DNA from 4 places in the Agathobacter sp. LCP21S3_B2 genome. Region 3 is predicted to be linked to each of the others. Evidence: predicted binding sites of a transcription regulator. Region 3 holds the regulator's gene; each other region holds the start of a gene.
The links. The regulator Rex, encoded in region 3, represses fermentation and respiration genes when NADH is low (regulators of the CRP and FNR family bind a similar motif). The targets are predictions, from matches to a motif close to ATTGTTAANTANTTAACAAT.
Positions count from the first base shown of each region.

Region 1: a site for Rex is predicted at 2,264-2,283, ahead of ACTQ1L_RS10530 (L-lactate dehydrogenase). Genes of this name have one in related genera too.
Region 2: a site for Rex is predicted at 3,198-3,217, ahead of gap (type I glyceraldehyde-3-phosphate dehydrogenase). Genes of this name have one in related genera too.
Region 4: a site for Rex is predicted at 1,561-1,580, ahead of ACTQ1L_RS14230 (butyryl-CoA:acetate CoA-transferase). Genes of this name have one in related genera too.

Region 1 covers NZ_JBQKGQ010000013.1:55,653-61,265, reverse strand. Annotated here, with positions in the region: gene ACTQ1L_RS10540 (MalY/PatB family protein) at 1-91, opposite strand, end outside; gene ACTQ1L_RS10535 (DUF3737 family protein) at 95-946, opposite strand; gene ACTQ1L_RS10530 (L-lactate dehydrogenase) at 1,121-2,092, opposite strand; gene ACTQ1L_RS10525 (2-isopropylmalate synthase) at 2,426-4,420, opposite strand; gene ACTQ1L_RS10520 (DegV family protein) at 4,589-5,509, opposite strand; gene ACTQ1L_RS10515 (GNAT family N-acetyltransferase) at 5,509-5,613, opposite strand, start outside.
Region 2 covers NZ_JBQKGQ010000010.1:123,108-128,720, reverse strand. Annotated here, with positions in the region: gene tpiA (triose-phosphate isomerase) at 1-497, opposite strand, end outside; gene ACTQ1L_RS09105 (phosphoglycerate kinase) at 656-1,888, opposite strand; gene gap (type I glyceraldehyde-3-phosphate dehydrogenase) at 2,080-3,096, opposite strand; gene ACTQ1L_RS09095 (histidinol-phosphatase HisJ family protein) at 3,413-4,219, shown strand; gene pncB (nicotinate phosphoribosyltransferase) at 4,924-5,613, opposite strand, start outside.
Region 3 covers NZ_JBQKGQ010000001.1:32,378-37,990, reverse strand. Annotated here, with positions in the region: gene alr (alanine racemase) at 1-68, opposite strand, end outside; gene ACTQ1L_RS00175 (NAD(P)H-hydrate dehydratase) at 58-1,560, opposite strand; gene ACTQ1L_RS00170 (hypothetical protein) at 1,563-2,204, opposite strand; gene ACTQ1L_RS00165 (redox-sensing transcriptional repressor Rex) at 2,217-2,855, opposite strand; gene ACTQ1L_RS00160 (NADP-dependent isocitrate dehydrogenase) at 3,026-4,234, opposite strand; gene ACTQ1L_RS00155 (GntR family transcriptional regulator) at 4,248-4,907, opposite strand; gene ACTQ1L_RS00150 (2-isopropylmalate synthase) at 4,924-5,613, opposite strand, start outside.
Region 4 covers NZ_JBQKGQ010000025.1:24,621-30,233, forward strand. Annotated here, with positions in the region: gene ACTQ1L_RS14225 (alanyl-tRNA editing protein) at 1-74, shown strand, start outside; gene ACTQ1L_RS14230 (butyryl-CoA:acetate CoA-transferase) at 179-1,519, opposite strand; gene ACTQ1L_RS14235 (glycosyltransferase) at 1,664-2,755, opposite strand; gene ACTQ1L_RS14240 (class I SAM-dependent rRNA methyltransferase) at 3,009-4,250, shown strand; gene ACTQ1L_RS14245 (hypothetical protein) at 4,558-4,746, shown strand; gene ACTQ1L_RS14250 (Fic/DOC family protein) at 4,727-5,344, shown strand.

The DNA of each region.
Region 1 (5,613 bases), on a different contig from region 3:
CTGCTACCCACATCGGGAGCTCATTTTCTGCCACATCCCACTTTAGTGAACCTGTATTTCTTCTATCTACAACGGTGTCAAAATCATACATAGATTATTTTCCCTCACATATTATCTTAGTCTTTGATGGGTCAACTCTGTCCTTTTCGATAGTCAGTGTGCCAATCTCCTTTGCCATTATCACTCCGCTTGTCGGATTTAAAACACTGTCCACCTTACTGCAAATCTCTGCATCTACCGAAGAATACTCAAATGCCAATGTAGTGTTTATGAGCTTACAGTTTTTCATAACGAGGTTGTCGATGTAGCAAAGCCCCTGCAGGCTCTCGATTGTGCAGTTTATAAGTGTCAGATTCTTTGCGTTCCAGCCAAGGTATTCACCTGTAATAAATGAATCATAGACTGTGACATTTTCCGTATTCCAGAAGGCATCCTTTGAGATAAGCTTTGAATCGTGCACCTCTACATTTCTTGAACCGTCAAACGAATAGTTGCCGACCAGCTGGAAATTCTTCATGATAAGATTATTTGTATTCATGCCAAAATAATCTCCCTTTGCCGAGACATTCTCGATATCGACATGATCACAGCTCCAGAGGGTCTCCTGGGCATTTGGAAATGTCACATTTTTAAGCTTTAGGTTATTGCAGCGCCTGAAGTTCTTAGGTGCCTCAACTATTGAATCAGTTACAGAGATATTGTCTGTATACCAGACACCCGCACGCGCCATGTCAAACCATGTACAGTCCTTTACAGCTATGTCACTACAGTACCATAGCGGATATTTCCATCTAAAAAAACAGCCTGTCAGGCTAATGCCATGGCTCTCCTTAAGAGGTGACTCTCCGTCATCAAAAATTGTATCATATATATCCAGGTCGTTGCTTGCAAACAGGGCTCTTTCGCCTGTCAGAAACTCCTGATGGATTTGTTTTCTTTCGCTCATTATATATACTCCTTTTTCCCGGTAATTCTAAATAGTTATCTGCCATAAAATCAAATAACCGCCGAGCACATAATATATGCAGCCCGACAGTTATCATTATACCCCAAACCCTACTGAATTTATAGTATTTTATATAAGTTTAATATTACAAAATTAATATTAAGAACCTTACATTTACAGCTCAAGCCCGTCAAGTATGCTCTTAAGTGCATCCGCAGACTCCTTGAGCTTTAAAGCTTCCTCACCGTTTAACTCGATTGGGATATCGCTCTCCACTCCGTCTGCTCCAACGATTGCAGGCATTGAGAGAACCACACCGTCGATGCCGTACTGTCCGTGCATCATGTGTGAAACAGGAAGAATAGACTTCTCATCACGCATAATTACCTCGCAGATACGTCTGACCGACATAGCGATACCATAATATGTCGCATGCTTTCGGTTGATTATCTCGTAAGCACTGTTCTTTACGTTTGCAGCGATTTCCTCTGTATTCTCCTTGTGCTTGTAGTGACCTCTCATCTCGCACATCTTGTGAAGCTCCACTCCGGAAACATTGGCTGATGACCATGCAACCACCTCACTGTCTCCATGCTCACCTACTATAAATGCATGTACGCTTCGGCTGTCCACCTCAAGATGCTCTCCAAGCGCGTACTTAAGTCTTGCACTGTCAAGCACGGTACCTGAACCGATGACGCGCTCCTCAGGAAGTCCTGAAAGCTTCTGTGCCACCTGTGTTAAAATATCTACAGGGTTTGCAACGATAAGTAAGATTCCACCGAAATTTCTCTTTGCAATCTCCGGAATGATGCTCTTGAAGATTGCAACATTTTTATTTACCAGATCAAGTCTTGTCTCGCCAGGCTTTTGGCCTGCACCTGCAGAAACAACAATGATAGCAGCATCTGCCACATCATCATAACCGCCTGCATATATCTTCATAGGTCTGGCAAAAGGAATACCATGGCTTATATCCATCGCCTCTCCCTCAGCCTTGTCCTTATCAGCGTCAATGAGAACTATCTCAGAAAAAAGACCGCTCTGCATAAGTGCAAAAACTGATGCCGAACCAACGAATCCACATCCGATCATGACAGCCTTTCTTGGGTTTGTCTTAACAACTGCGCTAGTTTTATTGCTCATGTACTTTCCTCTCTTTCTTATACCATAATTCAAATAGTTGCTTTTTATTATAACTATTCATCCCAAACACAAATTCTCAATATCTGCTTTGTTATCAGTAGCTCTGAATAATTATCTTTTATTTATTATACCCGCATTGTACATATAATCCGTTGTAAAAACAACAAATTACTTGATAAAATACAATCAATAGCCCATTGTTCCCATTTTTATACAATTTTAATGCAGATTTTCACATAAAAAGTGCAATACTAAAAAGCAAACCGGACCAATACAGCTGAATGAATTGTCATTTAGCATATTGTTCCGGTTATATTAAAATGCTGTATCCGCTTATTTTGTGCTTGAATTTCTATACTCAAGCGGTGTCATTCCATACAGCTTCTTGAACTGTCTGTTAAAATGTTCCACGTTCTGATATCCTGCCTCGATTGCGATATTCTCAACAGTTGTGATGCTGTTTCTCAGCAGAGTGCGTGCCTTCTTCATCTTGGCATTGGTGACCAGCTCTCCGAAAGTCTTGCCTGACTTCTCCTTTATGTACTTGGAGATATACGGCTCTGTCAGGTTGAACTGTGCAGCCATGTCTGCAAGCGATACTGTCTTGTAGTTGGCCTGGATGAAGTTGAGCATAGCAATATAGCGCTCATCCTTCACGTGACTGTCAGCCTTGGTGGCAAGGTAATGGTTTACCGCAACAACAAGTGCTCCGATTGATGCCTTGATGATATCCTCATCCACACCTGCGCCCCAGAACATACTGCCGTCAACTGTGATACCCACATATGCCATAGCCTTTGATGAAGATCCGTGCGAAAGCGCATGCTCCTCGTATACAGTGAGCTCAAAGCTGATGTCAAAATACTGCTTAATTATATTGCTGACTGCATCAAGACGGCCGTTTCCATTGGCATCTACCTTTCTGGTGCTATCATTGTGTAAAATAACCGCCTCTGCGAAAATGCCATTTACCTGCTTAAAGTGGCACTCCGGTATAGTGAAATATGGATGAAAATCCACATAATTGTCTGTAAAGATACTGTGTACCCACTCAGGCGAAAGCTCCTTATGCTCCTCGTCCGATACCTGCTTGACCATGTATCCGACCTGCTCTCTCATCTGCTGTGGCACATTGATACCGAAGCTCTGCTTAAGGATATATGCCACTCCGCCCTTTCCTGACTGACTGTTGATACGGATAACATCAGCCTCGTATGTCCTGCCGACATCCTTTGGATCTATAGGCAGATATGGAACAGTCCACTTATCAAGCTTCTTTTCCTCTCTCCATGCCATGCCCTTTGAGATTGCATCCTGATGTGAGCCTGAAAAAGCAGAAAAAACAAGGTCTCCCGCATATGGCTGTCTCTCGCCTACCTTCATTCTGGTAAATGTCTCATACTTCTCCCTGATCTCAGGCAGATTTGAGAAATCAAGCTGTGGATCCACTCCGTGTGAGTAAAGATTCATGGCAAGTGTCACGATATCTACATTTCCTGTTCTCTCACCGTTTCCAAACAGCGTACCCTCTATCTCCTCAGCTCCTGCAAGCACACCAAGCTCTGATGTGGCAACACCGCAGCCTCTGTCATTATGAGGATGTAAGCAAAGCACTACTCCGTCTCTGTACTTGAGGTGCTTGTTGATATACTCTATCTGTGTGGCAAAAACATGTGGCATGGCATTCTCTACTGTGGTAGGGATATTGATGATGGCCTTATTATCAGCCTTTGGCTGCCATACATCAAGCACAGCGTTGCACACATCAACCGCATAATCCACCTCAGTGCCCGAAAAGCTCTCCGGTGAATACTGGAAACGGAAATTACCGTCAGTCTCTGCTGCAAGGTCTCTCAGTAAAATAGCTCCGTCAACTGCAAGCTGCTTTATCTCTTCCTTTGACTTCTTAAACACCTGCTCACGCTGTGCAACAGATGTGGAATTGTACAGATGTACAACTGCTCTCGGTGCTCCCTCAAGTGCCTTGAAGGTCTTCTTGATGATATGCTCTCTGGCCTGTGTCAGCACATGTATAGTGACGTCATCAGGAATCATATCCCTCTCAATAAGAGCTCTCGTGAAATTGAACTCTGTCTCAGAGGCTGCCGGGAAACCTACCTCGATTTCCTTAAAGCCTATATCTACAAGCATCTTAAAGAAGTCAAGCTTCTCCTCAAGACTCATCGGCTCGATTAGAGCCTGGTTGCCATCACGTAAATCAACCGAACACCACAGTGGTGCTTTATCTATATAATCCTTCTTAACCCAGTCATAAGTGCATTCAGGAGGCAGAAAATAACTGCGCTCGTATTTTTCATATCCTTTCATCTTAAAACCTCTTTTCGTTTGAACTGATATAATTGTAACACATAAGCACAGTTATTGGAATGATTATATTTAATCACTTTGATTGATGTAATTTATTTTTTTATAAAAATATAATCAACTTTATTGATTTTGATTATTCTAATCAGATATTTAGGCTAAAATATCCGGCTAATCCTCTCTCTTATTACCCCAGAAAAACAATGCAACTGTTCCCGGACCGGTATGGCTTCCTATAGTCGTACCGATATCATTTATCTCTACTTTGCCCTTCATATTAGGGAAGGCAGCCTCAATCAGATCAGCTACGGCTTTAGCATCCTCATAGCATGCAGAATTTGATATATAGACCTTATCCGAATAATCGGCACCATCCTTGCAGAGTGCCTGCATCTTCACAAGCATCTCCTTTATTGCCTTCTTTTTGGTGCGGATTTTCTCACGCACAATAAGCTTTCCCTCATTGCTCACATTCATGAAAGGACAGATATTAAGCACATTTCCCACGAATCCCGCGGTCTTTGAGATACGGCCGCCCCTGATAAAAAATGTAAGGTCTGATGAGAAGAACCAGTGATTCACCTCAAGTCTGTGCTCCATGGTCCAATCAGCCAGTGTATCAATATCCATGCCACTATCCCTAAGGTCAGCGAGCTTATCCATCAAAAGACCAAAGCCTGACGATGCTGCCAGCGAATCAATCACATATATCTTTCTGTCAGGGTATTCCTCCTCGAGAGCCTCCTTTGCAAGCCTCGCCGAGTTGACTGTACCTGATATACCTGAGCTTAGTGTACAATGAAGCACATCATATCCCTCATCCAGAAACTGCCTGAAGTACTCCATGTACTCCTCCTGATTGATCTGCGAGGTCTTTGTCATGGCACCTGCCTCCATTGCCTTGTAGAAATCAGGCAGTGGCATGGACTGTCCTAAATCATCCATATACTCTTTACCGTCAAGCTCATAGTGAAAGCATGCGTACTTAATATTTCTCTCGAGCATATGCTCCCTGGTAAGATCTGCTGTTGAACAGCAGCTAATCACATAATTTGACATATTATTTTCCTTTACCTTTTGACCCTTTATCATTATATGTAGTCAGATACATATGGTATCTCATGATATAAAATATCGTCAAGCTTTGCAACAGCTTCATACGTAGTCTGTATTTTGCCCATCTGCAAAAGCTTCTC
Region 2 (5,613 bases), on a different contig from region 3:
TAAGCGATAACCATGTTTGCAACATCTGATGCAGCAACACCTGCGAGATCTGACTTAATCTGAAGTCTGATCCAGTCAAGTGTAACACCGCTCTCTCTCTGCTCAAGTGTCTCACCACAGCAAAGGATTGGTGTAAGTCCAGCCTCGATAGCCTTCTTTACCTTCTTGTTAAGAAGTGCGTCATCCTCTTTGAAGTAATCTCTTCTCTCTGAATGTCCGATGATAACATACTTAACACCTGCATCGAGAAGCATCTCTGCTGAGATTTCTCCTGTGTAAGCACCCTTCTCCTCAAAGTACATATTCTCTGCTCCAACAGCAACATTTGTACCCTTTAATGCTTCTACAACAGGTACGATGTCGATTGCAGGTACACAGTAAACAACTTCAACATCATCTGAAACTACGAGTGGTTTTAACTCTTCTACTAATTTAACAGCCTGGCTTGGAGTCATGTTCATCTTCCAGTTACCGGCTACAATTTTCTTTCTTGCCATTTTATATCTCCTTGTATTTGTATACAAATATTTATTGTGGTAGTTCTTTTCGCTAAGTTCAACCTTCGCCTACAGCTCGGTTTCACTAATCTCAAAGAACAGCCTCGCACTAAATTCAATCATCGCCTGCGGCTCGATTTCATTAAGCTGCTTTCGGCTTATTTATCATCAGCACAAGCTACGCCAGGAAGCTCCTTGCCCTCAAGGAACTCAAGGGAAGCACCGCCACCTGTTGAGATGTGGCTCATCTTGTCGCCAAGTCCCATCTGGTTAACTGCTGCAGCTGAATCTCCACCACCGATGATTGTGATAGCATTTGATTTAGCAAGTGCCTCTGCTACTGCAAGTGTACCTGCTGCAAGTGTTGGGTTCTCAAATACACCCATTGGTCCGTTCCATACAACAGTCTTAGCTGATGCAACAGCGTCAGCGAAAAGCTCACGTGTCTTAGGTCCGATATCACAGCCCTCACGGTCTGAAGGCATCTTGTCATAATCATATGTCTCTGTCTCTACAGGAGCATCGATTGGATTTGGGAAATCCTTGATTGTAACTGCATCAACAGGAAGAAGAATCTTCTTTCCAAGTTTCTCTGCTTTTGCAAGCATCTCTTTACAGTAATCAATCTTTGTCTCATCAAGCATTGAGATACCAATCTCATAGCCCTGTGCTTTAAGGAATGTGTATGCCATTCCACCACCGATGATAAGTGTATCAGCCTTCTCGAGGAGATTATCGATAACATTGAGCTTGTCAGCTACTTTAGCTCCACCAAGAATAGCTACGAAAGGACGTACAGGATTCTCTACTGCCTTACCAAGGAAGTCAATTTCCTTCTGCATAAGGTATCCAACAACATTCTCTCCACCCTTAGCTGTGATGAACTTTGTAACACCTGCTACAGAAGCATGTGCTCTATGCGCAGAACCGAAAGCGTCACATACATATACATCAGCAAGGTCAGCAAGCTCTTTTGCGAATGCATCTCCGGCTTCCTGTGGCTTTGTCTCCTCTTTGCCTCTGAAACGTGTATTCTGAAGAAGAACTACATCTCCCTCTTTCATCTCTGAAACAGCCTTTGTTGCAGCCTCACCTGTTACGTTGTAGTCAGCTACAAATGTAACCTTCTGTCCAAGCTTAGCCTCAAGAGCTACAGCTACAGGAGCAAGTGACTCACCCTCGTTTGGTCCGTTTTTAACTTTTCCAAGGTGTGAGCAAAGGATAACCTTTCCACCGTCCTTGATTAATTTCTGGATTGTTGGAAGAGCTCCGTTGATACGGTTCTCATCTGTGATTTTTCCGTCCTTAAGTGGCACGTTGAAGTCACATCTAACGAGAACTCTCTTGCCTTTTACGTTGATATCATCAATTGATTTCTTGTTTAATGACATAATATGTCCTCCCTTATTTCAAGGCATAAGCCATGTGGCCATGCCATATTGTGCATATTAAAAAATATAATTAATTCTACAATTCACAGATATTCAAAAGAAATAGCCATGCTTTAAAAAAAAGGCGCGGTTCAATTAAGACCGCGCCCCTTGAGTAGTCTTGAGATATACTGTTCTTGTGGGTACAAGAATTAAGCTAACTCAGAGAAGTACTTGATTGTACGAACCATCTGAGATGTGTAGCTGTTCTCGTTATCATACCAAGAAACAACCTGTACCTCGTACTGATCGTCAGAAATCTGGTTAACCATTGTCTGTGTTGCATCGAATAATGAACCAAATCTCATTCCAACGATATCTGAAGATACGATCTCATCCTCGTTGTAACCGAATGACTCGTTAGCTGCTGCCTTCATAGCTGCGTTGATATCCTCTTTTGTAACGCCTGCTTTCTTAACAACTGCTGTAAGGATTGTTGTAGATCCTGTTGGTGTAGGAACACGCTGTGCAGATCCGATTAACTTTCCGTTTAACTCTGGGATAACAAGGCCGATTGCCTTAGCTGCTCCTGTTGAGTTAGGAACGATATTAACTGCTGCTGCACGTGAACGACGAAGGTCTCCCTTTCTCTGTGGTCCGTCAAGAGTCATCTGATCTCCTGTGTAAGCATGGATTGTTACCATGATACCAGACTGGATTGGAGCGTACTTGTTAAGTGCATCTGCCATTGGAGCTAAGCAGTTTGTTGTACAAGAAGCTGCTGAGATGATTGTATCAGAAGCCTTAAGTGTCTCATGGTTTGTATTGTAAACGATTGTAGGAAGGTCATTTCCTGCTGGTGCAGAGATAACTACCTTACGAGCTCCAGCATTGATATGAGCCTGAGCTTTCTCTTTTGATGTATAGAATCCAGAGCACTCAAGTACAACGTCAACCTTTAACTCTCCCCATGGGCAATTGTTTGCATCTGGGAATGCGTAAATTTTGATTTCCTTACCACAAACTGTGATAGAATCATCGCTTGCAGAAACCTCATCTGCATGCTCGTATTTACCCTGTGATGAATCATACTTTAATAAGTGTGCTAACATTTTTGGGCTTGTTAAGTCGTTGATAGCTACTACCTCGTATCCCTCAGCTCCAAACATCTGTCTGAAAGCAAGACGTCCGATACGACCAAATCCGTTGATTGCTACTCTTACTGCCATTTTAATTCCTCCTAGAATTGTAAAAAGTATTTTTAGGGACATGCCCTAAGATGTTTTTATTATAGCGAATAATTCTCAAAGGTTCAAGTACTTTATTTGCGTTTGTTAAAATTTTCACTAAATATTTTCATTTACACACATTTTTTATCATTCTTCACAATTTTTCTTTTTAGATATTGCACTTTATTATAATCTCGGCTACACTTAATTAATTGCTGTAATTCGCACTTTCCGGCAGCCGGCAGCAGACAATTATAAAACATGTAACTTATAAATTTTTTTAACAACAATACATCAGTTTTACGGAGGTATTTATATGTGGGATCAGCACATGCACTGCATGTTTTCGGGTGACAGCGATGCCGACCCGGTATTGATGATAAAATCAGCAATCAACAAAGGGCTGGACGGCATCTGCTTTACAGACCATCTGGACTATGACTATAAAGAGGAGCCCGGGCTTTTCGACCTTGATATAGCAGCATATGAAAAGCGCATCAAAAGGCTTGCAATTGTTCTTAAAGAAAAGGGCTGCCCGGTAAATATCCACTGGGGCATTGAAATCGGTTTACAGCCTCATATTACAGACAAAAATAATGCGGTCACCAAAAAATATCCGTTTGACCTCGTGATCGGCTCAAGCCATGTAGTAAACGGCATTGACCCATACTACCCTGCATTTTACAAAGACAAGACAGAGCACGAAGCCTACACCGAATACTTTGAATCGATACTTGACAACCTGCACAGCGGGGCGGATTTTGATGTGTACGGTCACATCGACTACGTGGTCAGATACGGTCCTGACAAAAATAAATACTATTCATATGAAAAGTATGCCGACATAATTGATGCTATATTAAAGGAAATTATCTCCCAGGGAAAAGGCATCGAGCTCAATACCGCCGGCTTTAAATACGGGCTTGGCCACCCAAATCCGACCGAATCGGTGTTAAAGCGCTATCACGAGCTTGGCGGGGAAATAATCACAGTCGGAGCAGATGCCCACAAGCCGGAGCATGTCGCGTATGATTTTGACAGGGTTTCAAATATCCTCAAGGATGCCGGGTTTATGTACTATACAGTATTTGAAAACCGCGTTCCTGCTTTCATCAAATTATAGCCCAGCCTTAAAGGCTTACGTTGTCATTCTATCTAACTATTAAACCTCACATGCATTCACAAATGTCAAAAATAGGAGCCACCTGATCTACATTTTACATCAAGTGGCTCCTAAAGCATTGGTTCCGTAAGCTTCACTGTATAACCTCCAAGTTCCGCTTTCGCTATATGAATTTATTTTGGCATTTCCATATTGCTTTGCTATAAATCTGATTCTGTTTATGACAGGATTCTTATTCTTTTAGCTTAGCTATGGACCTCTACCCTTCTTCATAAAATCACTCCTTTTGGTTACATTATCTATGTAAACTCTTATGAGAGATTCTATCTTTCACTTTTAATCTACAAGAACTTTTTCAACGATATTATTTATTTGCTAATATATCTGTGCGATTACTGCGCTTCGGCCCGCCCTACAGATTTAAATATTCCGTTCAATCATCCTTATAGTACTTTGACTTAAATTATGTAATCCCCATTGGACTGTACCTCCTGTGTTTTATTTTTGTTCCTTTCGTATCTCTTTTTGTTGATTTAAGATTACACCAATTTTACCTATTTGTCAATATATTTTTTGATAATTTTTATTTTTATTTTAAATTGTCTGATATTTTATATATTTTTTGTTTTGTTTACACATTTCTTGCAATTCAATCACATGATTAAAGGGGGCAAAATACCTTTGCCCCCTCATGCCGTCATTTATCATTTATCATTCTTCATCCTGTAATCAATACACCTGTTCAGGTAATCGACATAATCCGGATTCTTGCACATGCCCTTGCCTGCAACGTCGGAAATCTTTGCCACATCCATGCCGTTACACTTGGTGGTCTTCATAACTATGTTAAGCGCATCCTCATCAGTGTCGTTACTGATAAAGGTTCCTATACCGAATGCAACCTTTGCCTTATCCTTGAAATAATCATACAATGCAGTCGCACGCTCGAAATCCAGGCTGTCGCTGAACAAAAGTGTCTTTGTCCTTGGATTAATTCCCAGACTGTTGTAGTGGGCTATCATCTTGTCTCCCCACTCGTACGGATCTCCGCTATCATGACGCACTCCCGAAAAAAGTGTCGCATAGGTGAGCTGAAAATCACGCAGGAAGCAGTCTGTTGTTATGGTGTCAGTAAGCGCAATACCGTTTAATATACCATACTCCTTAACCCATGCATCGAGTGCGTACCAGTTTGAATATGCCGGATTATGCTTGTGATTACCCTGTCCTGTACACATAATCCACTCATGAGCCATTGTTCCCACCGGCTTTAAATTGAATTTCTTTGCAAGATATACGTTTGATGTACCAATAAAGTGTGAGTCTGCAGGCAGCTCAACCTCTGCGATTGCCTTTACAGCCATCTCCTGCGCCTCGGCAGACAGACGGCGTCT
Region 3 (5,613 bases):
TGCATCGACTCCATATTATATAAAATTGCATCTAGATCTATATCTGCTCTGATTCTGTTAATTGCCATTTTTTTCCACCTTAATCCAAACTTCATCTAATCCATCAATAATATCACTTGCTATCATACCATAAGAGCCGGTATTGTCAAATGCCATATCACCGGCAAGTCCATGAATAAATGCACCGTACGCCGCGGCCTTTTTCGTGTCATGCCACTGTACCAGAAGACCTCCCACGATACCGCTTAGCACATCTCCGCTTCCGGCTGTTGCCATACCGCAGTTGCCGGACAGATTGATAAACTTTTCGCCATCAGCCGCTGCGATAATCGTACGAAAATCCTTAAGCACACAAGTCACATTGTACAAGCTTGCAAACTCCCCTGCCACACCGATGATATCCTCCTGTATATGTGGAATACTGTATCCTGTAAGTCTGGACATCTCGCCCAGGTGTGGAGTCACTATGACAGGCATTTTATGTTCCTTAAGCAGTGCCATGCTTTCTGATATGATATTAAGCGCATCCGCATCAATCACAAGAGGTATCTCTGCTGTTTTTAGTACTGTTTCAACTAACATTTTGGCATTATCAGACTTTGAAAGACCCGGACCTATCACCACTGCATCTGCCCACTCAAGCTCTGTCTCAAGTGCTTTAGCTGACGTGATATCAGTACAAAGCAGTGCTTCCGGCAAAGCACATTGGATTATTGAGCGGTTGCACTCCGGCGTTATAATTTTCACAAGCCCTGCTCCGCTTTTATATGCAGCCTTTGCCGAAAGCACCGCCGCACCTGCCATATTGCGGCTTCCTGCAATAACTAACAGTTTTCCGAAAGTTCCCTTGTTGGAGTGTACCGGTCTGTTATCAAGCTTCTTTAAATCAGACTCATCAAGAGCCCTTACTGATGGCAGATTACCACAAAAGCTGTGGTCATCTATGCCTATAGGCACCACCTTAACCAGACCGCAATAATCACAGCCCGGCCACAGGAGAAGGCCTGTCTTTTTATAAGAAAAAGTATATGTGAAATCTGCTTTAAAAGTGCATCCCATCACATGTCCTTTATCAGAATCCACTCCCGACGGCACGTCGACCGCCACCCTGTAAGCATTTGCCTTGTTAACGGCTGAAATCACATCTGCTAAAGAGCCTTCTATGGCTCGCTTAAGCCCTGTGCCAAACAGTGCATCTATTATTACGTCACTTTTACACACACTCTCAATATCAGAGACCACCTTGAAGCCATACCTTGCGTATATATTTTTCTGCAGCTCAAAGAGCTCGCTTCCTGCCTCATCTGTGCCAAAAGCATAGTACACCATGCATCTGTATCCGGCCTGATTTAAAAGTCTTGCTATCGTGATACCGTCTCCTGCATTATTGCCTCTGCCGCATATCACGGCAAACTCCTTTGATTTATCAAAACATGCAACAAGCTCCCGGACAACACCGGCCGCAGCCTGCTCCATCAGCACCACCGAAGGAACCAAAAAGACCTGTGATGTTGTATCGTCCAGAAGCTTCATTTCATTACCTGTAACAATATATTCCAATATCAATTCCCCTTATTCTCATTGTTTGCATTATCAGCCTTTGCATTATTGGCATTAAAGACCATAGGATCGTCATATTCAATATCAAAAAGATCCAAAACCTCAGCGCCAAAAATATCATGAAGATATGAATAAATCTCCCTGTTGTTGATATCTCTGTTCTGTTTTCTGATTACATTCTTTTTGAGCTCAACTCTTATATTTGCAATCCAGTCGTCAATTTCTTTTGATTCCAGTTTGTTTTTCTCGATTTTTTCACTGAAGTAATCCATCGACAAAAGCATCAGCCTGTCATTAACTGCTTTTATATTCTTTTGGATTTCAATAAGCTCTCCCTCGATATTGTCGGCTTTCTCATTTATCTCATCTATAATCTGCTTATCCTTGTCGCGCTTTTCATCTCCGTCATCGCCCATGTTGGCGACAATATTTGTCATGGTCTTTGACTTAAGCTTCTTCAAATCCTTGAGCTCATTATTGTACTTTCCCTGCAGCTTCAACAGCTCATCCAGTTCTTTTTCCGTGGCTGATATTTCATCAGTCTTACCATGAATGGCAAAAAGCCTGTGCCATTTCTGGTCTAAAACCAGTAAAGGCACCTTTTTTCCTTTTAATGCAGCCTCAAAATCTTTTTTATCATTCATAAAACTCACCCTCTATTTATTTTTGGAATTTTTTACAATATTGTAGCTGAGCTGCATAAGGCTGTCAGACAGATGTACACTCTCCACAACCACATCCTTGTCAGGTATTTCAAGGTCCACATGAGCGAAATTCCATATAGCCTTTATCCCCAGTTCAACAAGCTTTGACGCAATGGTATCAGCCTTTGACTTTGGCATGGTAAGCGCAGCAATATCCACCCTGTGTGTCCTGCAATACTCTCCCAGCTCGTTTAGCATAAGGATTGGAATGCCTCGCACACTCTTTCCTGAAAGATCAGGATTCACATCAAAGAGGGCCGTAATCACAAAACCAAGCTTTTCAAACTTTACATAATTGGCAAGCGCCTGTCCCAGATTACCTGCACCGATGATAATTATTCTATGCTCAGTGTCAAGTCCCATTATCTTTCCTATTTCCTCGTAGAGGAACTGAACATTGTATCCGTATCCCTGCTGTCCAAAGCCTCCGAAATTGTTGAGATCCTGTCTGATTTGCGAAGCTGTAACCTTCATTCTGTGACTCAGATCGTTTGATGAAATACGCTCCACTCCCTCATCTAAAAGCTCTCCGAGATATCTATAGTATCGTGGCAGTCGTCTGATAACCGCCTGTGATATTTCTTTACTCAAGTCCTATTCCTCCAATCATCAGGATGTCATTTCTATTTTAAAGACAAAAACCCAAGACTAATTATAATTTTTTGAAGGTCATCTGTCAATGTGTTAAGAATTTAACATTCAAAAAATTTATAATTATTCCCGGGTTATATCATAATCTAAAGTAAAAACCAAGTTTCAGATTAAATTGTCTTCTCAAGCTCCTCCCTGATTGCCTTGATGAAGCCCTCGCTGTTTAAAACAGTAGGATTCTCAATTGTTGTGATGAGTGCGAGATCCTTTGTCATCTTTCCGCTCTCAATAGTCTTTATGCAGGCTGCCTCAAGCTTGTCTGCAAACTCAGAAAGTGCAGGAAGCTTGTCAAGCTCTCCTCTCTTTCTGAGAGCTCCTGTCCAAGCAAAAATAGTAGCTACAGAGTTTGTTGATGTCTCCTCACCCTTTAAATGCTTGTAATAGTGTCTCTGTACTGTTCCGTGCGCTGCCTCATACTCATAGTATCCGTGAGGGGATACAAGCACTGATGTCATCATGGCAAGTGAGCCGAATGCAGATGAGATCATATCACTCATTACATCTCCGTCATAGTTCTTGCATGCCCAGATAAATCCACCCTCAGATTTCATTACTCTGGCAACAGCATCATCAATAAGTGTGTAGAAATATGTAATTCCAGCCTTCTCAAAAGCATCCTTGTACTGTGCATCAAAGATTTCCTGGAAGATATCCTTGAAGGTATGGTCATACTTCTTTGAGATTGTATCCTTTGTGGCAAACCATAAATCCTGCTTTGTATCAAGTGCATACTTAAAGCAGCTATGTGCAAAGCTCTCGATTGAATCGTCTAAGTTATGCTGTCCCTGAATAACTCCCGCTCCCTTAAACTCATGGATTAGCTCTCTTGTCTCGGTTCCATCTTCTGCTGTAAATACAAGCTCAGCCTTTCCGGGACCAGCTACCTTCATCTCTGTTGCCTTGTACACATCACCATATGCATGACGAGCGATTGTGATTGGTTTAACCCATGTCTTTACGTTTGGCTCTATGCCCTTTACAACGATTGGTGCTCTGAACACTGTTCCGTCAAGCATGGCTCTTATTGTGCCGTTAGGGCTCTTCCACATCTCCTTTAAATTGTATTCTGTCATTCTGGCTGCGTTTGGTGTGATTGTCGCACATTTTACTGCGACACCGTATTTCATGGTTGCCTTTGCTGATTCAACGGTCACCTGATCATCTGTACGATTTCGCTCCTCTAAGCCCAGATCATAATACTCTGTCTTTAAATCGATAAAAGGTATTAAAAGCTCATCCTTTATCATCTGCCAGAGGATTCTGGTCATCTCGTCTCCGTCCATCTCTACAAGGGGTGTTGTCATCGTAATCTTGCTCATTCTTAAATCTCCTTTACTTAATAAGGTTTTCCCAACCAAGGTGTTCCATATTTTTCTTTGAATTGTTTATATGCTCTCTGGCGCATTTTTCTGCCAGCAGTACGTCATGATTCTTAATTGCCTCGCATATCTGTTTATGCTCGTGAGTGGAGTTTTTAGCTCTTTTTGTCTCGCCGAGTGTCACCTTTCTCACTCTGCCGACATACTCATGATAGTCCTTTAATACCCTCATAAGCTCCTTGCTTCCGCCGGCCTCATACAGCAACTCATGAAACCTATTGTCCAGCTCAAGAAGCTTCTTTGCATTGCCCTTTTTCTCGTGAAACTCTGTGAGATAAATATTCTCATCCATGGCCGCCATGAGCTCATCCGATATCCTCGTTGCAGCCCATCTGGCACAAAGTCCCTCAAGCAGAGCTCTTATCTCGTATATATCCCTGATATCGTCCGTGGAAACGCCCTCCACGAACGCTCCCTTATTGGGGATGATAGACACAAGTCCCTCAAGCTCAAGCTGACGCAGTGCCTCCCTCACTGGAGTCCTGCTCACTCCAAGCTCATCACCGATATTCTTTTCCTTAAGCTCATCGCCCTTTGCAAATGTTCCTGCAAGTATACCATCCCTGATATGATTGTATACCCTGGCACTCAGGCTGTAATTATCATGTGACATGTACTAATCCACCTCACTATAATACTATATTAAGCTTTTTACAGCAATCAGTAATTTGAACTACAAGCTCATTATCTGTAATGGTAGTCACACGGCCCTCGTCGTACTGCTCATCTACCCATTTCTTTATCATGGTCACAAGCTTTGAGTTCTTATCTACCTTTCGTTCATCGGGCAGGCGGTAGTAAGTGTTTATCCACAGCGCTATTCCTGCAAGTCCTGATGTATTGGACACAGCTACAAGAGGTGGTCTGTTTAAGAATTTACCTGTATCGAATATGTTGTAAATTTCCTCATTTTTGAGAAGTCCGTCAGCATGGATTCCGGCTCTCGTCACATTGAAGTTTCTGCCGACAAAAGGTGTACGGCTCGGCTGCACATATCCAAGCTCCTTCTCAAAGTACTCTGACAACTCTGTGATAACCGTTGTATCCATTCCATCGAGTGTGCCTTTAAGCTGTGCATACTCAAATACCATAGCCTCAAGTGGTGTGTTTCCGGTTCTCTCTCCGATACCAAACAGTGAACAGTTGACACCGCTTGCTCCGTAGAGCCATGCCGTAGTCGAATTGTTTACTGCCTTGTAAAAGTCATTGTGTCCATGCCACTCAATCTGTGATGAAGGCACACCTGCATGTGTGTTAAGTCCGTATATGATACCCGGCACGCTTCGAGGTATAACTGCTCCCGGGAAGTTTACTCCATA
Region 4 (5,613 bases), on a different contig from region 3:
AGCCGGTTATGGTGCAGGGCTCTGTCAAGGCAGCAAAGAGCGAGATTGAGGAAGTGCTAAAAGAGGTGCTTTAACTTTTTGAAAATATAGTTTGTGGGACGGATTAAGAACACAAAAGCGGTTTCAAGACATTTCGTCTTGAAACCGCTTTTATTGTAAAAATTATATCCAAAGTTAATTATTTGTTAGATCTTCTCCAAATGTGCATCTTTTCAGCCTCTTTGATGAGCTCATCACGGAAATCAGGATGAGCAACTGAGATGATTGCCTCAGCCTTCTGCCATGTAGAAAGACCCTTTACATTTACCATACCATACTCTGTAACGATATAGTGAGTATTGGCTCTTGTGTCAGTAACGACAGAACCCTCTACAAGAGTAGGACGGATACGTGAGTGAACTACGCCCTGCTTGTCGGTGAAGGTTGAAGAGCAGCAGATAAAGCTCTTTCCACCGTTTGACATATAAGCACCGAGAACGAAATCAAGCTGTCCGCCGGCACCGCTGATGTGCTTTGTGCCTGAGGTCTCTGAGCTGATCTGTCCGAAGAGGTCAAGGTCTACACAGTTATTGATTGAGATGAAATTGTCAAGTGCGGCAATATTCTTGATATCATTTGTGTAGCTTACCGGGGCACTCATGAGCTCAGGATTCTCATCGAGGTAATCGTACATCTTCTTGGTTCCGGCACCGAAGCCGTAAGCCTGACGATAACGGTCGATGTTTTTCTTTGCTCCTGTGATTTTTCCGGCCTTTGCGATGTCAACGAAAGCGTCAACGTACATCTCTGTGTGGACACCGAGATCCTTGAGGTCTGACTCAGCGATGAGTGAGCCTACTGCATTTGGCATTCCACCGATACCGAGCTGGAGACAGGCACCGTTTGGAATCTGGTCAACGATGAGCTCTGCAACCTTCTTGTCTACATCTGTTGCAGGACCACCGGCACCAAGTTCTCCAATTGCAGGGTTGTCACCCTCAACAATGTAAGAAACCTGTGAAATATGTACATTGGCCTCTGAACCGCCGTGACAGCGAGGCATGTTTTCATTGACCTCAACGATGATTTTCTTTGAAGTCTCGCATACAGCACCGAGGTGAGATGCGTTAGGACCAAAGTTGAAGTATCCGTGTGAATCCATCGGTGCAACCTGGAACATAGCGACATCGTCAGGTGTTGTTGAATCTCTATAATAACGAGGAAGCTCTGAGTAACGGATTGGTGAGTAGAAAGAACAGCCTCTCTTGATAAGCTTTCTCTCATAACCGCCCATATGCCATGAGTTCCATGTGAAATGCTCGCCGGCATCCTCACGCTCGAAAATGGCAAGTGGCTTAAGTAAAATACCACCACGTACATTGACATCCTTAAGTTCATCAGTTCTTCTGGCAAGTGCCTTGTCGAGTGCATCAGGTGTGCCTGTGCACCAACCGTAGTCAACCCAGTCGCCTGATTTGACAATCTTTACTGCCTCATCTGCTGAGACAAGTTTCTGCTTGTACTCTTCTAAAAAGCTCATAAAATCCTCCTTAGATACCTAAAATGATAGTAGCAAAATGCTACGTTAAAAAAATAACAAACCCTATGATCTCTATATTATCACTTTAGAGAGGATTTTACAAGTTGGTAAATGCTGGTGGAGACTTTTATATGACAGCCTCTGCTAGTCACCATCCGGAAGCATCCATTCCTCAGCCTGCTTTTGGTAATCGGCCGCCTGGCTGCGCAGTGAATCAATCAGCTCCTTATCGCCTTTAAATACATTCCTTGATTTAGGAGGAAGCGAATCAAGCTTTTTCTGCTTCTCATCAGCCCATCTTGAGTAGCACTCAGACAGGGCATGAAGCGCCTTGCCACCGCCGCACTCCACATCGAGTACCGGCTTTGTCTCGAAGGCAGCGTTGTAATACCACAGGCTTGCCTCCTCATAGTCTGCCTTGTCGAAATAGTACGCACCGAGCTCACAGCACACCTCGCTGCAGCCATCAACTGCTACATTTTTTAGGGCAACAGAAAAAAATTTGTCATAGTCGCCATTCATGCGATAGTAGCGTGATAGCACGCAGGTGGATTCGATGTCGGGGCTGTTGCGGTATTCACCCTGAAAATATGGCAGGGCATTGGTAAAATCCTCGGGACTTCCGCATTTTAAAAGCTCCTTGGCATACATAGTCGCTATACTTTTTGGCAGGGTGCCGTTTTTTTCAAAGGAGCGCTTGAATATGGTAAAATCACGTTTGCCGTGAGAGCCCTGCGGCAGATGTTGTATACAGATATCGCTGTCATAGACTACAGGCTCTAAGCGAACCGTTTCATGCACCGGATTAATCCATGTAAACGTGCGAAGTCTCTTGAACAGCTTCGGGCGGTACTCTGAGGATGAATTTTGCACTGTGTTGAATTTGCTTGGAGTAATGTATTTCATCTGGACAATCTCAATTTCCGGCAGCAGCGCAGCCTTAAGCATCATGAAACGCCTGCGGTTGGTATCGTCGAGCACCTCGTCGGCATCAGGTGCATATATGTATTCCTGCGTAGCCTTGGAAAACGAAAAATTCCTGGCCGCAGCAAAATCATCGCACCATGAGAAATCATAGATTTTGTCCGTATACCGTGCAGCTATCTCCTTTGTGCTGTCCGTCGAGCCGGTGTCCACTATGATGATTTCATCCATCAGCCCTTTGAGACTGTTCAGGCATCGTTCGAGCACCTCTTCTTCATTTTTTACTATCATGCATAAGCTAATTGTAATCATATTTATCTCCATTTACCGGTCGGATGTTATAATTGTCTTTGTAACTATTCAGAACCACCCCCCACACATTATTATAATATATATCGGCATGTTTTGCAGAAATATTTGTGTATTGTAAATATTGCCGGGATTTCATATAATTGAAATGAAATGTCGACAGATAAACTTATTTCTAAAGGCTATAGAATTTCAGATAAACTATATAATCAGATTTTAGCAAGGAATAATGAAGTAAATTAGAAGAGGAACAAACATGGAAAATCATACAATTGTAACACTGAAAAAAGGCGAAGGACGCACTATAAAGGCAGGCGGCGCATGGATTTTTGACAATGAAATAGACACAATCACAGGCACCTTTACGAACGGAGATATTGTTGTGGTACACGATTTTGACGGATATCCGATGGGGCGCGGCTTCATAAACCAGAATTCAAAAATCCGTATCAGAATGATGACAAGAAAAGCAGACCAGCTGATTGATGACAATTTCCTCAGGATGAGAGTGCAAAATGCCTGGGATTATCGCAAGCAGGTGATGGCAGGAGGCAATGACAATGTGCCTGATTTAAACTGCTGTCGTGTGATATTTGGCGAGGCTGATTTCCTGCCGGGTATCACAGTGGACAAGTACGCTGATGTGCTTGTGGTGGAGTGCCTTGCACTTGGAATGGAGCAGTTTAAGGTGAAAATCGTTGAACTGTTAAAGGAAGTGCTGGCGGCGGACGGAATAAATATTCGTGGAGTATACGAGCGCAGTGATGCAAATGAGCGCAAAAAAGAAGGTCTTCCTAAGGTAAAAGGCTTTATAGGAGCCGAGTTTGACACAAATGTGGAGATAGTAGAAAACGCAGTTCACTATATGGTCGATGTGGAAAATGGACAGAAAACAGGCTTCTTCTTAGACCAGAAGTATAACAGGCTTGCTATGCAGCGTATCTGCAAGGGGAAAAGAGTGCTCGACTGCTTCACGCACATGGGTACATTTGCCCTCAATGCAGGAATTGCGGGCGCAAGTGAGGTCACAGGACTTGATATATCAGAGTATGCGGTTAAGCAGGCTACAGAAAATGCGAAGAGAAATAATCTCTCAGACACAGTGAAGTTTCGCGTGGCAAATGTGCTGGATGAGCTGCCACGGCTCGCTGCAGATGGTGAAAAATATGATGTAGTCATTCTGGATCCTCCGGCATTTACAAAGTCGCGTGAGGCTACCAAAAATGCGATAAAGGGCTACCGCGAGATTAACATGAAGGGACTTAAGCTTGTTAAGGATGGTGGATTTCTGGCTACCTGCTCATGCTCTCATTTCATGACGCAGGAGCTTCTTGCCAAAACGGTCAAGGAAGCAGCAAAGGCCACTCACAAGAGGCTGCGCCAGGTGGAGTTCCGCACACAGGGACCGGATCATCCGATACTGTGGGCCAACTCAGCTAATGTACCGGAGTCGTATTATCTTAAGTTTTTCATTTTCCAGGTCGTTGATGAGAAGTAGATGACAGAAAGTGGCGAAAATGCTTGATTTACAAGGGCTGGGAAGTATTTAGTGATTAGCTTGCAAACCTTGTAAAGTATCGCAAAATATCGTATCACAGTGTTATAAAGTGGTAAGAAAAATGGTAAGTCTGAGTGGCAAGCACCTGAAATGTAATGGGGGTAAATTGGAATGACAATGACACCGGAGAAGGTTATGTGTTCGCTTTTCATAATACGGAAATTTGTAGTATAGATGTAGCGTTTTGTGGTATACTATAGAAGAACAAATACCTTTCTGTGAAAGAGAAAGGGGAAAGGATACGTGTATGACAGTTGATAGAAGAGTAAGCAGTATTGAATCCAGCTTCAAAATGGAAAGCATGCCATTTGATACAGAATGTCGTCAAAGAGTAAGAAATGTCTTAACCAAGAAAGTTTCTGCTGCAGATGCAATTTCAGAATTAAATAAGAAATACAGAGTATCCAAGAAGCAGGTTGAAGGATCAAGAGTATGATTATTTCTATGAGGATGAACAGGATGCCAAGTACTGTTATCCGGGAACAAATGTATTAAAGAATAAACTGGATATAAGAGATTTAGATACATTGCATGAGGCTGAAAGAGATTATTCAGCGGTGCGTCAGGCAGAACTTGTAGGTCAAGGCGTTACTGGAGATTTCTCTTTTAAGCATATTTGTTCTATACATAAGCATTTATTCAGTGATGTATATTCTTGGGCGGGCAAGACGAGAACGGTTGATATTTCCAAAGGAACCGTTTTCTGTTTGGTGCAGTTTATCGAAAGCCAGTTTGATGATTTGTATCGTAAGCTGAAAAAGGAAAATTTCTTAGCTGACATAACCGATAAGGAAGAAATGAGCGAGAGACTAGCCTATTACCTGGGTGAGATTAATATGATCCATCCGTTTAGAGAAGGCAATGGAAGGACTCAGAGAATAGACATTGAGCAGTTATGCTTGAACAATGGTAGATTTGAAATTGATTTTACCGATGTTTCAAAAGAAGAGATGATAGCCGCCAGTGTCAGATCGGCAAATGCCAGCAACGATATGTTGGAAGAACTGATTAGTAGTTGTCTTGTTGAAAAATAGTTTTAGAGAATAATGTTCCGCTTTGTGCTATGATGAAGCATTGGTGCTTCCAAGCAACTATGCTGTTATGGATGAAGAGGAAATGATGCTATTTGGTATGTCACGGACATATATAGTAATTTGCTTTTAGATTATGTAGTATTGATTAAACGTATTTGAAAAGTATAATGTGAAAATTATTATAAGGGTGAAATTATGCTGAAAAAAAATAAGAATTCTAAATTAAAAAAGTGGATAGAATTTTGGTGTGTATGTGCGATTATAGGATG